One region of the Pantoea sp. Ep11b genome, then DNA from elsewhere that is predicted to be linked to it. Evidence: predicted binding sites of a transcription regulator. Region 1 holds the regulator's gene; each other region holds the start of a gene.

Evidence for each region. Region 1 encodes CRP, which controls carbon source genes, mostly activating them, when cyclic AMP is high. Its sites were predicted from a motif close to ATGTGANNNNNNTCACAT; they were not measured.
Region 2: the regulator CRP is predicted to act here: its motif matches at 1,974-1,991, upstream of AB1748_RS10800 (6-phosphofructokinase).
Region 3: the regulator CRP is predicted to act here: its motif matches at 1,682-1,699, upstream of AB1748_RS03535 (nucleoside-specific channel-forming protein Tsx).
Region 4: the regulator CRP is predicted to act here: its motif matches at 1,853-1,870, upstream of AB1748_RS05110 (iron-containing alcohol dehydrogenase).

The regions. Positions count from the first base shown of each region.
Region 1 covers NZ_CP160631.1:52,307-55,559, reverse strand. The annotation lists gene AB1748_RS00380 (YccS/YhfK family putative transporter) at 1-963, opposite strand, end outside; gene crp (cAMP-activated global transcriptional regulator CRP) at 1,021-1,653, opposite strand; gene AB1748_RS00370 (OsmC family protein) at 1,958-2,362, shown strand; gene AB1748_RS00365 (phosphoribulokinase) at 2,606-3,253, opposite strand, start outside.
Region 2 covers NZ_CP160631.1:2,275,443-2,278,695, reverse strand. The annotation lists gene AB1748_RS10810 (PTS sugar transporter subunit IIC) at 1-400, opposite strand, end outside; gene AB1748_RS10805 (PTS sugar transporter subunit IIB) at 393-707, opposite strand; gene AB1748_RS10800 (6-phosphofructokinase) at 719-1,699, opposite strand; gene AB1748_RS10795 (YceI family protein) at 2,120-2,704, opposite strand; gene pqqF (pyrroloquinoline quinone biosynthesis protein PqqF) at 2,819-3,253, opposite strand, start outside.
Region 3 covers NZ_CP160631.1:766,656-769,908, forward strand. The annotation lists gene yjdN (VOC family metalloprotein YjdN) at 70-507, shown strand; gene AB1748_RS03535 (nucleoside-specific channel-forming protein Tsx) at 626-1,492, opposite strand; gene AB1748_RS03540 (HAMP domain-containing sensor histidine kinase) at 1,768-3,123, opposite strand; gene AB1748_RS03545 (response regulator) at 3,120-3,253, opposite strand, start outside.
Region 4 covers NZ_CP160631.1:1,114,865-1,118,117, forward strand. The annotation lists gene AB1748_RS05105 (dihydrodipicolinate synthase family protein) at 1-582, opposite strand, end outside; gene AB1748_RS05110 (iron-containing alcohol dehydrogenase) at 594-1,742, opposite strand; gene AB1748_RS05115 (four-carbon acid sugar kinase family protein) at 1,930-3,186, shown strand; gene AB1748_RS05120 (D-threonate 4-phosphate dehydrogenase) at 3,179-3,253, shown strand, end outside.

The sequences.
Region 1 (3,253 bases):
GAAGTGATAGAGGCAGAAGTGCCCGACCGGGTTGTCGGGATGCTGCCAGGTGATTTTCTCCAGCGCGCCGAGCTGCTTGTCCATCGCAAAGCGTTCGGGTAACTGGTGATAAAGAATATTATCCGCCAGCACCCGCAGCCGGGCCGAGATAGTTTTGGCATTCCAGCGGATCACCGCTTCGGCGTGGCTCTGCTCCACCAGCTTCTGCACCTCTTCCGGCCGATGCAGGCTGACTGAGATATGCTCCTGCAGATCCAGCGCCACCTGAAAGGCGCGCGTCAGCCGCTTATGACTGTGGTCGCGGCTGGCCGACAGCATATGCATCTGCTGATAACAGGTGTTGATCAGGTCGACCACTTTCTGCTGGCGAGCCAGCAGCGGCGGCAGGGCCTTCTCCGGATCGGTCAGCTGTGTCAGCAGGGTATATTTGGCGTCGCAGTAGTTAGCCAGTTCGCGGTAGATCAGACTCAGGCTCTCGCGCATCGGCTGCTCTTTCCACAGCCAGAACCAGAACCAGTTAAACAGCCCATACCAGAGCGTGCCGCCGATATAGAGCAGGGGCGGAACATAGATCGGCATGCGACCCACCAGGCTCAGGGTAAAGATGGCGGCGATAAGGGTGCCGGGCAGCAGACGGCCATGCAGTGGACTGATCTCTCCGGTTACTCCGAGCAACAGCGACATGGCGAACAGGATCAGCGGCAGCGGCACCGCCTGCAGGGTGAGCCACTGGATCAGGAAGCTGCCGAGGGCAAACAGGCTGCCGCCCACGATCAGGCGTTTGAAGAAGCGTTTATGCGGGGTATCCAGACCAGCGATATTGCAGCAGGCGGGCACCAGCGAGAAGAGCAGGCCTTTTTGCAGGTCGCCCGCCAGCCAGCCCAGCGCCACCGGCAGGCAGAGCACCAGCGTTTGCCGCAGGGCGTAGTTCACTTCAGGGTGGTAGATTATTCGACGCCACATCGGCTCAGCACAAACAATAACGGCGTGATGTTGCCATCACGCCGTGGGTGACAGGAATCAGCGGGTGCCGTAAACGACGATGGTTTTGCCGTGTGCGGAGATCAGGTTCTGATCTTCCAGCATCTTCAGAATACGGCCCACGGTTTCGCGTGAACAACCAACAATCTGGCCAATTTCCTGACGAGTGATTTTAATTTGCATGCCGTCGGGATGCGTCATGGCATCTGGCTGTTTCGCCAGGTTAAGCAGGGTCTGTGCAATGCGCCCGGTCACGTCAAGGAAAGCGAGATTACCCACTTTTTCAGACGTGACCTGCAGGCGACGCGCCATCTGCGACGAGAGTCGCATCAGGATATCAGGGTTAACCTGGATCAGCTGACGGAACTTCTTATAAGAAATCTCTGCCACTTCACATGCGCTTTTCGCACGTACCCAGGCGCTGCGCTCCTGGCCTTCTTCAAACAGGCCAAGCTCACCAATAAAATCACCCTGATTCAGGTAGGAAAGAATCATCTCCTTGCCTTCTTCATCTTTAATCAGAACCGCAACGGAACCTTTCACGATGTAGTAAAGCGTTTCGGCTTTTTCACCTTGATGAATCAGCGTACTTTTGGATGGATACTTGTGAATATGGCAATGGGACAGGAACCATTCGAGTGTAGGGTCTGTTTGCGGTTTGCCGAGAACCATTCGCTATTATCCTCTGTTGTAATCGTGCCCAAAACACAGGGGGCAGTTTTCCCTGTCAGGCGGTGAAAGCTTCAAGCGTTTTCCATTTCAGGAAATTATTCGGGCCGCATCAGGCGCAGTGCGCATCATTCTTCCCGGCTTCGTCATCGGGTGACGAAAAATATTTTCAGCACTGTTTGTAGCACAGCTTAAGCCGACTGTCTTCTGTTGTCTCGCTTCAGCTACGGGCGGATTTCTCCGGATTGCTGTTTACCAGGGGAAAGCGTACTCTGACGACAAAACAGCATATTCCGGAGCAAAAATCATGCAGGCAAGAGTGAAATGGGTAGAAGGGCTGACATTCCTCGGAGAATCCTCATCGGGCCATCAGATCCTGATGGATGGCAATTCAGGGGATAAAGCGCCCAGCCCAATGGAGATGGTGCTGATGGCGGCGGGCGGATGCAGCGCAATCGACGTGGTATCAATTCTGCAAAAAGGCCGCAACGATGTGGCTGATTGTGAAGTAAAACTGACCTCAGAACGTCGTGAAGAGGCGCCGCGAATCTTTACGCACATCAACCTGCATTTTATCGTCAGTGGCAAAGCACTCCAGGATAAAGCGGTCTCACGCGCCGTCGATCTTTCGGCGGAAAAATATTGCTCGGTCGCCATCATGCTGGGTAAAGGCGTAACGATTACCCACAGCTACGAAGTGATTGAACTGTAATAGCCGCAGGATTTTTAACGTTGCCGGCACGCTGTTGTAAGACCGTGCCTGCACAGAGAACCGGGTCAGATCAGAAGGTCGCCTGAGCCAGTCCCTGACCGCTCGTCCCGCGCTGTCCCTGGCGGGGGACGCTTTCCTCTTCTGATCCGGTTCCCTGCGTGTTGAGCTTATGGGCTGCTGTCAGATCCTTTGTGTCCGGGTTTTGCCTGTAGCGACCTTCCTGAAGCCTGCGCATGCCGTCCCTTACTCTATCCGTTTGCCTTGCATCAGCCGCTTCACCAGCGGGCCCATAATTAACTCCATCGCCAGACCCATTTTGCCGCCCGGCACCACCAGGGTATTGATGTGCGAGATAAAGGAGCCCTGCAGCATCGCCAGCAGATAGGGGAAGTCGATATCCTCCAGCGCCTGGAAATGAATCACCACAAAACTCTCATCCAGCGATGGGATGGCACGGGCAGCGAACGGGTTGGAGGTATCTACGGTCGGGACACGCTGAAAGTTGATATGGGTGCGGGAGAACTGGGGCGTGATGAAGTTGATGTAATCCTCCATCGACCGGACCACCGAGTCCATCACCGCTTCACGGGAGTGGCCGCGCTCGCCGGTGTCGCGCACCAGCTTCTGGATCCACTCCAGGTTTACAATCGGGACCACGCCAACCAGCAGATCAACCTGCTCCGCCACATTGTGCTGCGCCGTTACCACACCGCCATGCAGCCCTTCATAGAAGAGAATATCGGTGTTCTGCGGCAGCGGCTGCCACGGCGTAAAGGTGCCTGGCACCTGATTCCACGGCACCGCCTCATCGTAAGTGTGCAGATATTTGCGCGACTGCCCCTGTCCGCTATAGCCATACTCTTTAAAGCTCTGCTCCAGCAGGCCAAAGTC
Region 2 (3,253 bases), 1.7 Mb from region 1:
TCGTCGCCATCCAGAGCAGCGCCTGCCCGGTGAGGAAGATGTACTTAAAGGGTGTCAGCCGCGCGATAACGATATTCACGATGAAAATCACCAGCAGCGTCAGCGCCACCTCCGATCCCAGCTCACGGTTGGCCAGCCCGGCGATGGCGGCAACATCGGTGATGTAGCCGCGCATACCAAAGCCGTGAGTAAATATCGTATTCAGGAAGGTCAGCGTACCAACGATAATATTGATACCCGCCATCATAATTAAGAAGCCGAGCAGGGTTTTAAAGGTGCCTTCCATCACCTTGCCGGCCGATTTTTTTTGCAGCAGCAGCCCGATCAACGCAATAAAGGCGATCAGAATGGAGGCCTGCCCCAGCAGATCTTTTACCAGGAAGTCGATTACACTATTCATGAGCCGCGACCTTGAGATTATGTTCTTTTAAAAACGCCAGTATCTTCTGCTCAATTTCCGCTTTATCGGTGAGCCGGTTAAGAATAATGACCCGTTTAATCTGTTCCGGACTGGCGTCGGCATTTAATACATCGGCAAAGGCTTTCTGTGTCAGAATCATGTCTGATTTAAACGCATTTGCTTCTGAAATAGTGGTGTGATCGATATCCGCCTCGATTTCCAGCTTTTTTAATACGGCCTTCGCGCTCATTTCAATCGCGAAACTGGAACCTAATCCACAACCACAGACACATAATATTTTCAGCATGGTCTTTTTCCTCACAATATATTGAGTTGTTTAGCGAGTTTGTATTGGTGCCCGTCAATATCGACCAGGCGTTTCTGCATGCTTTTTAAATCAATCGGAATGGGTTTATTGCTGCCATTAATTATGACCGCTTTATTCCGCATTCCTGACTGAATACATCGCACCACTTCACTGGCCATAATGGTGCCCTGATAGATCTCTTCGCAGGTGGGGTCGCCATTACGCAGTCCGTAGCCCAGGATCGTTTTGCGGATGCGCACGCCAGTCAGTGGCTCCAGCTGTTTGATCAGGGTGTCAATTGCGCCCTGGAAACCGGGCGAATATTCCAGGGTGTAACCTTCCGAACAGAGGATAATGACGCTGTTCTGCTGCGCCAGCCGCTGTGTGATACGCTGCGCCAGCTGAGGCACGGGGATCTGACACTCCGGGATCAGCGCAATATCGGCGTTCGATTTAATGGCAGACTGCAGCGTTAACTCCCCGCAATAACCGCCGAGTAATTCCAGCATAAAGACCCGGCCCGGTAAGGCGCGTCCGGTATTACGGAGTTTCGCGACCTCTTTTAAAACCTGTTCGCAGGCGGTGGAGAAACCCAGGGTGTAATCACTGCCAAAAACATCGTTGTCGATGGTCATGCCGACGCCAAAACAATTTACGCCCCACTCCGACAGCGTATGCAGAAATTGCAGCGAGCCGTCGCCACCCGCCATCACTAATACATCGATCCGGGCGCTTTTTAACTGGCGCGCAATAGCGTCATATTCGCTGCGTACCAGTTTTTTCTGGGTGCGGCCTGACTGCATCACAGGAATTGAGGCGATGGAAAAATCGAGCAGATCGCGTTCGCTGATATCACGGTGGTTATTTGCCAGCAGCCCGGGAATGCCGCCGTCAAATATCACCATCTCTGCCTGCGCCAGATGCCCTAACCGGAAAACAAAATTATTTATACCGGTTACATCGCCGCCGCTGATCACCATTCCAATTCGCATTTTCCCGCTCCTCACTGGCCTCATCTGCTGAAGGTCATTCTTCCGGGAAGCGGGTCGGCTATTTGCAGGTGAGATCACAGTTACGTGCGGTATTTTCCGGGCAGGCGGGTTGACAGCGGCAATACCAGGCCGTTATTTGTGAGCGGAATCACATAACCCGATCGGACAGAGAGGTTTTCAAAATGATGTAAATCAGGGAGTTAACGCAAAGCGCCTGCGCAGTAATGCGGGCCGTGGCGAGCCGATAAACGGGAGAGGATGTGATGTTGCAAAATTGTGATTTTCGCCTCATTTTTCCCGGTTCGGCGGCCGGACAGGGTGTAAAAAAAGCGGAACGTAAGGTGACTGGGGGTTGCGGGGTCGTGTGAGGATGAGGATTTAAAACCGGGGCACCATGGTTAACCGCAGCGCCCCGACAGATTACTTCGCGTAGGCTTCGGTAGAGAGCGTCAGCGTCACGTCGTCGCTGACCGCAGGCACATATTTGTCCAGCTTGAAGTCTGAACGCTTGATGGTGCCGGTGGCGTCAAAACCAATCGCCTGCTTCTTCACCATCGGATGCTCGCCCTGCTTGTTCAGCGTAGCGTGCAGGGTAACCGGCTTCGTGATCCCTTTCAGGGTCAGGTTACCTTCAACGTCAAACTTGTTGTCACCCTTCGCCACCACTTTGGTGCTGTGGAAGGTCGCGGTCGGGTATTTCGCGGTGTCGAAATACTTAGCACCTTTAAACTCTTTGGTCAGCGCCGCAACGTGGCTGTCGATTTTGCTGACCGGCAGGGTCACATCAACGCGTGAGGCTTCCGGATGATCTTTGTCAAACACCAGCGTACCGGTTGCATCCGGGATATCCGCAGTAGGATTTGAGAAGCCAAAATGGTTCCAGGCCACCACTACCGACGTATGCTCGGGGTTCAGCTGATAGTGCATCGCCTCAGCCTGGGACAACGGGGCATAGAGCGCGGCAACGGCTGACAGGGGCAGTGCAATACGTTTAACGTTCTTCACAATAAATTCCTTATGCGGACAAAAGTTAACTGAGTGTGGTTCACTCTGGCACGAATAGACAGTGAAGAGATTTGTCGTTAATTTTCAAATAAATTCAGCAACTCTGCCCCGCCGCTACGCGACCGGGCCGCCGGTGAAGAGAACGCGCCAGCGACGGCGGTCCTGAATCAGCGTGCGATGCAGCTGCTGCAGATCCGCCTGGCTCAGCGCCTCAATCTGCGCCGCGTCCGGCTCCGCCAGACCGTTTTCATGCCGCAGCCGCGCCAGCGGCTGATCCGCCTGCTCGCTCAGCAGCCGCGTTTTGATCGCATCCAGATCTGCATCCGCCAGGGTTTCCGTCAGGGAACGCAGAAACGTGCGGCAGTAGCGCAGCAGCGACAGCGGGCTGTAATCGGGCGACTGCAGCGCAAACATCACGCCATCCTGATCGGCACAGCGAAGATAACGGCTGCTGACCACGTAACCCACAGGCTGCTCAACCCGATAACGCTGGAAAAAACGCGGCTCGTAAATCAGCGCCAGCGCACGCAGCGCCGTCAGCTGCTCCGC
Region 3 (3,253 bases), 710 kb from region 1:
CAGCGGGTAAAGGTGATCGTCTACACTCTTAAGGTACTGTAAAAATCCAACCGATAAATAGAGGTGAAGATGCAAGTCAGTCCTTATCTGTTTCTCTATGGCCGTTGCGAAGAGGCTATCGACTTTTACCTGCAGGCAACCGGGGGTGAGCTGCTCGGCAAAATGACGTTCGGAGATATGCCGGACCAGGGTGAGCAGGTCGGTGACCAGTCTGCCGCGCCACAGCCGCCAGAAAAGATCATGCATGCGCAGCTGCGCATTGGTGATGGTGAGCTGATGCTGAGCGATGGCGACACCGCGAAGCCGCCCGCGTCTGAACATGCCGGTTATGCGGTCAGCCTTTCCACCGATGATGTCGAAGAGGGTAAAGCCTGGTTTGAAAAACTGTCAGCAGGCGGCAAAGTAACGACGCCGTGGCAGGAGACCTTCTGGTCAGACGGCTTCGCCATGTTTATCGACAAGTTCAACATTCCCTGGCGTATCAACGTCGAGAAGTCGCAGGACTGATTGCCGTAAACGGGTGGCGCTTATCTGCAAGGCCTGAAAACAGACGCGCTGACCGGGAAGCTCAATTCCCGGTCAGCGCGTCGGTATGTCGGACGGCACACTGCGCCGCCCGCGCTTATCAGAAGTTGTAACCCGCCACCAGGTAGTAACCCCAGCCGGTTGATTTCACTTCAAACGGGCCCTTGCCGAAGTTCAGCTCCTGACCATCAGCCCACTGGCCGCCGTTGTGGAAATAACGAGCCACCGCAGAGATATGCCAGTGATCGTAACCCAGTGACAGAATGTGGCTGGAGGCGATGGAGTTGCTGGTACGTGATGCACCCCCTTTCTCATTCAGATCAGAGCCCCAGTCGAAGTTGGTGAAGCCGACATAGCCCAGGTTACCGCCCCACAGCGTGGTGATAGGCACGAAGTATTTCACCTTGAAGCGATAGCCATCCCAGCTGTTTTCGTTCGCCGCACCGTAGTTTTCCCACTGGTATTTCGCGTAAACGTTCAGCGACAGGCCGACATCGCTGTGCGTATCAATATCGGTGCCCAGGCCCATGTACCAGGTATTCTGGCGATTATCGCTGTTGCGGCCCATGTCGTAGATGTAGTTGTTCGCGAAGTACCACTCTTTGAACGGGCCAAAGGCCAGGCTGGTGCCGGTCAGCTTATCGATAGAGAAGCGCGGTTCGATTTCCATAAACATCGGTGAACCGTGGTCGAACACGCCGTTGGCGTTGCTGTTGCCCACGCCAAAGAAGTTAGGCACGTCGAGGTAGCCGTAAAAATCGAACCACTCTTTCTTCGCAAACGCTTCATATTCCAGATAAACGTCGTTATTGAACTGCGGTCCGAAGCGGGTGTGGTAACTGCCTACCACGTTAACGCTCTGATGCCACCAGTCTGAAACATACTGCGGATCGCTTTCAGCGGCCTGCGCAGCACCGGTCAGTGAACATGCCAGCGCGGCACCCGCTATCAACGTTTTAAATTTCATTATCATCAGCCACATGCTTTTGACCGCCGCCCAGCAGAGGCAGTCAGAGAGATATCGGTCCCCTGGAGGGGAATAAGAGGTTCAGCAAAAACAGCCGTTTTCAGCCCGCGTAGCGTGCCTGTAACAGTTCGATAGAAAATAGATTTTGCTCACGTTTGTCAAAAAGTGTTGCATTACAATTCAGCTAAATTGTGATTTGCTTCACAATAATGACCAGGATCGAACGGAACCAGGCAACCGTTTACGTTGTCTGGTTCGTGATCAAACGGGCGGGATCAGGGAAGGGTGACGCGAACCTGCAAACCACAAACGGTACCCTGTGGCGACAGGCAGTTGGAAAGGGCGACCTGCATCTGGTACTTCTGCGCGACGTTGCGCACGATCGATAATCCCAGACCGCTGCCCTGCGCTTTAACGTCAGGCGAACGGGTAAAACGATCGAATGCGCGGTCGATGAAAGCGTCCGGCATCCCCATGCCGTTATCGACGATATCGACCACCGTTCTGCCCGCGACCCGATGCAGCAGAACATCCACCAGGCTGCCTTCCGGGGTATGCAGCATGGCGTTGCCAATCAGGTTGTCGAACAGGCTGCGCAGCTCGGAGCGGCTGGCCTGCAGGCGATACTGTGTGGAGCCGTTAAAGCCAATATCGATGCCACGTTTATCCGCCACCACCATCAGCTGCTCGATGCTCTCCTTCAGCAGTTCGTCCAGTTCGATATGTTCAACGCTGGCGATGACACTCTGGTCATCCTGGCGGGAGACGTTAAGCAACTGCGTAACCAGATGACGGGTGCGCGTAACGCCCGCTTCCAGCTGACTGAACTGCCGGCTCGCCTCGCCGGGCTGAATATGCTGGCGCAGGTTCTCCAGCTGCAGCGTCACGGCGGTCACCGGCGTGCGCAGCTCATGGGCGGCATCCTCCAGAAACTGACGCTGGGACGACCAGGCGTCGCGCAGCTTGCTCAGCAGCGAGTTATAGGCTGCCACCAGCGGCAGGATCTCATCCGGTAAGCCTTCCGGTGAGACGATATGCGGATGATGGGTCTCCTGTGCCGCGATCTGCCGCGACGCGACCTGCAGATCCCGCGTGATCTTCCTGACTACCAGCCAGATCACCAGCAGCGAAAGCGGCATCATCAGGATCATCGGCACGATCGCCGACAGCGCGCGCTTAACCATCGAGGCCTTCATGTAGCTGAGGTTGTGCATAACCTGAATGGTCCTGATCTCACTGCCTGGCATCCCCGGCCGGGTGTAGATGCGCCATTCGCAGTCGTCGCAATGGCCCACATAGACATCGCGATAGCCGCGCTGATTCTGCAGCGGCGCCGCCAGTTCCGGCCATGAGCTGGCCCGCAGCTGGCCCCGATCGTCCCACAACTGGACGACAAAGGCGCTTTTCGCCTTATCCGGCGCGATAAGCATCGGCATCAGGGCGGGCATCTGTTTATTGGTGGACCAGGCATCGGCGATTTTCGCCAGCTGATCGTCCTTCATGGTGCCGACCATATCGCCGTAGCAGCTGAAGAAATACCAGGTCACGCCGCCGATCATCAGCAGATGAATCATCAGCAGCGTAGAGAGTAATTTATTGCGCAGAGAGCGCATAAACGCGAAGGGTTTCATATTGCCGGTACCCGCCAGCCCAGCCCGCGCACGTTGCGGATCACATCATTGTCGAGCTTGCGCCGCATGCCGTGAATCAGCACATCCACGGCGTTGCTGCTGACCTCATCGCCCCAGCCGTAGATGCGGT
Region 4 (3,253 bases), 1.1 Mb from region 1:
CAGTGAATCCGGGCCGTTCAGGACATCGAAGCCTTCGCAGTCGGCGGTGGCCTGCAGAAATCCGCGCAGGCTCTCATAGCTGCCGGCGGAATCTTTGATGCCGATGATGTTCGGGTGCGCCGCCAGCGTACGCACTGTGTCGGGCTGCAGGGTGTTGCCGGTGCGCGCCGGGATGTTGTAGAGGAACAGCGGCACCGTCAGTGCATCCGCCACGCGCTGATAGTGGTCAATCAGCTCCTGCTGTTTCAGCGGAACAAACCACGGCGTGATCGCGGACACCGCATCCACGCCCAGGCGGCCAATCTGCTGGCCGAGCCGGACGGTTTCGCGGGTCGAAATCTCCCCGATGTGCGCCACCACCGGCACCCGGCCGTTGGCCTCATCGACGCAGGTTGTGGTGACGGCAATTTTCTCCTGCTCGTTCAGGACAAAGAATTCGCCGTTGGTGCCGCCGCAGAAGATCCCGTTACCGGCGTTGATCTGCCGTCTGACCTGCTCGCGCTGCGTCACCGGGTCAAAGGCGCCGTCACGGTCAAAGGTGGTGACGATGGCCGTCAGAATGCCCTCTATTTTCTTTTTCATAACACACCTCATTACGCCTGGCAGGAAGGAAACAGGGTCAGATAGATGGCACGCACATCGTCGGCGTTGACCCTCATCGGCACATTTTTCATCAGACGCTGAACGTCGAGTGCTGCTTCCACCAGGAAGGGCAGGTGATCCGGGCTGATGCCCAGAGCTTCGAGACTGGCGGGCAGCTGCAGCCGCTCAACCAGCGCGGTGAAGTAGTCCACCAGCGCATGGGATTTCTCATCGTCGCTTAAACGGCTGTCGGCATCGGGCAGCAGATCATAGGCCTGCGCAAACTTACTCACCGCGGCCGGGCGGACGAAACGCATGCAGGGCGCCAGCAGAATGGCGTTGGCGACCCCGTGTGGCAGATGATATTTGCCGCCGAGCGGATAGGAGAGGGCGTGCACCAGATGCGTACCGGCATGGGCGATGGCGGCGCCGCCGTAGTAAGAGGCCCAGAGCATCTCCAGACGCGCCTGTAAATTGTCTGGTTCACGCAGGGTGGTTTCGAGACTGGCGAACAGCTTCTTCATGCCGGTCAGTGCGTAGTTGTCGCTGACCGGATTGGCGACGTTGGCCGTGAAGCACTCAATCAGATGGCAGAGCGCATCAATCCCGGTTGAAGAGGCGATGTGGGCGGGCATGCTGGTGGTGAGTTCCGGTACCAGCGCCACCACATCCGGCAGCATCACCGGAGAGATAATGCCGACTTTGGTCTCCTTCTCCGGGATAGCCAGAATCGCATTGGGCGTGGCTTCAGAACCGGTTCCGGCAGTGGTCGGGATCAGTATTGAGCGGGTGCGGCGCTGCGGTTTTTCACCTGCCAGCAGGGCGTCGAGCGACGGCGCGGCCTCGAGGCAGAGCACAGAGAGCAGCTTCGCCACATCCAGCACGCTGCCTCCGCCGATGCCGATTACCATATCGGCCTGCCGATGAGGAAGCGCGGCCATGATCGCGGCGACATCGTGCTGGCTCGGCTCGGGCGGGACGCTGTTGACCACGCTTAACTGCGGAATCCGATCCCGCAGTTGCCCCATTAATGTTTGCACCGCCGGAATCGCCTCAATGTTTCGATCCGTGACCACCACCGCTGCCGACACCCCCTGCAGCAAATAGCGCATGTCGTTCAGCGCCTGATAACCGCTGATCACCGTGCTGTTAATGTTCATTTCATCCCCTCTTTGCGGTTGCGGCGGAGCAAATGATTAATTTTGCTCAGCGCACTGCGAATTAAATCACTCTGTGTGGCTAAATTTATAAGGCATATCGATTTCGATTAATTTGAACTTGCTCACATATAATCAATCATGATTGATTATAATCAAATGCAGCCACAGTGGCCTGACAGGAGTGAGGATGGACGCATCAATGTGGAAAACAGCGGTGCTGGTTATTGCCGATGACTTTACCGGTGCTAACGATGCAGGCAGCGGACTGGCCCAGGCGGGTGCCCGCGTGCAGGTGCTGTTTGGCCTGGGGACGTCGGTGCCGGATGCGGCGGATGTGCTGGTGATCAGCACCGACAGCCGGGCCGTCAGTGCCGGGCAGGCGGCTGAGCGCGTCACGCAGGTGGTGCAGCACCATGCGGCTCAGTTTCAGACGGGCTGGCTGTTTAAAAAGATCGACTCCACGCTGCGCGGCAACGTCGGGGCAGAAACGGCGGCGGCGCTGCGCGCCAGCGGCAAAACCCTGGCGCTGGTGGCTCCGGCCGTGCCGCGCCTGGGCCGCACTACGCGGCAGGGCAGCGTGTGGGTCGATCAGCGTCTGCTGACGCAGACCGAATTTGCCAGCGATCCCAAAACCCCGATCCAGAGCGCCCGCGTCCTCGATCAGATGCAGATCGAGGGCGCGGAGATCGATCTCGCCACGCTGCGCAGCGATCGGCTCGATGCCGTACTGGCCGCGGCGCAGGGCGTGGTGGTGGTGGATGCCGAAAATGAGGCCGATCTGGCGCGGCTGATCGCGGCGGCGGCGCAACTGCGCGAGAAGCCGCTGCTGGTCGGGGCCGCCGGATTAAGCGATGCGCTGGGCGCTGCACTTTCGCTTCGCCCGGCCCGGCCGGTGCTGGCGGTGGTGGGGTCGATGAGCGACAGCGCCCAGCAGCAGATCGCCGCCCTGCAGCAGCAGCGGACCGTTGAGATCGTGGAGGTGGACATCGCCGAGCTGTTTCAGCAGCCCGCCTGGCCGGAACGGGCGCACTGGATCGCGCAGGCGGCCGACGCACTGCGGGCCGGTCGCCATACGGTGATCCGCACCTGCCAGCATCGCGATCAGCGCCACGCGATCGATGCGCTCTGCCAGCAGCACAGCCTGACGCGTCAGCAACTGGGCGAGGCGATCTGCCGCTTACTGGGTGAGATGACCTTAAGTCTCTGCCGCGCCGCGCTGCCGCATGCGCTCTATCTGTCAGGCGGCGACGTGGCAATTGCTGTCGCACAGGCGCTGGGAGCCAGCGGCTTCAACATTCAGGGTCTGGTGGCGGGCTGTGTGCCGCACGGGGTTCTGCTTAACAGTGAATTTACTCTGCCGGTGATGACCAAAGCGGGTGGCTTTGGTGATGCAAATACGCTGGTAGCAGCCATTGGTTTTATTGAGGAGAAGTCGAGTGAATAAAATTATTGCGATCACCATGGGCGATCCGGCGGGCATCAGTCCGGAAATCATTATCAAATCACTCTCT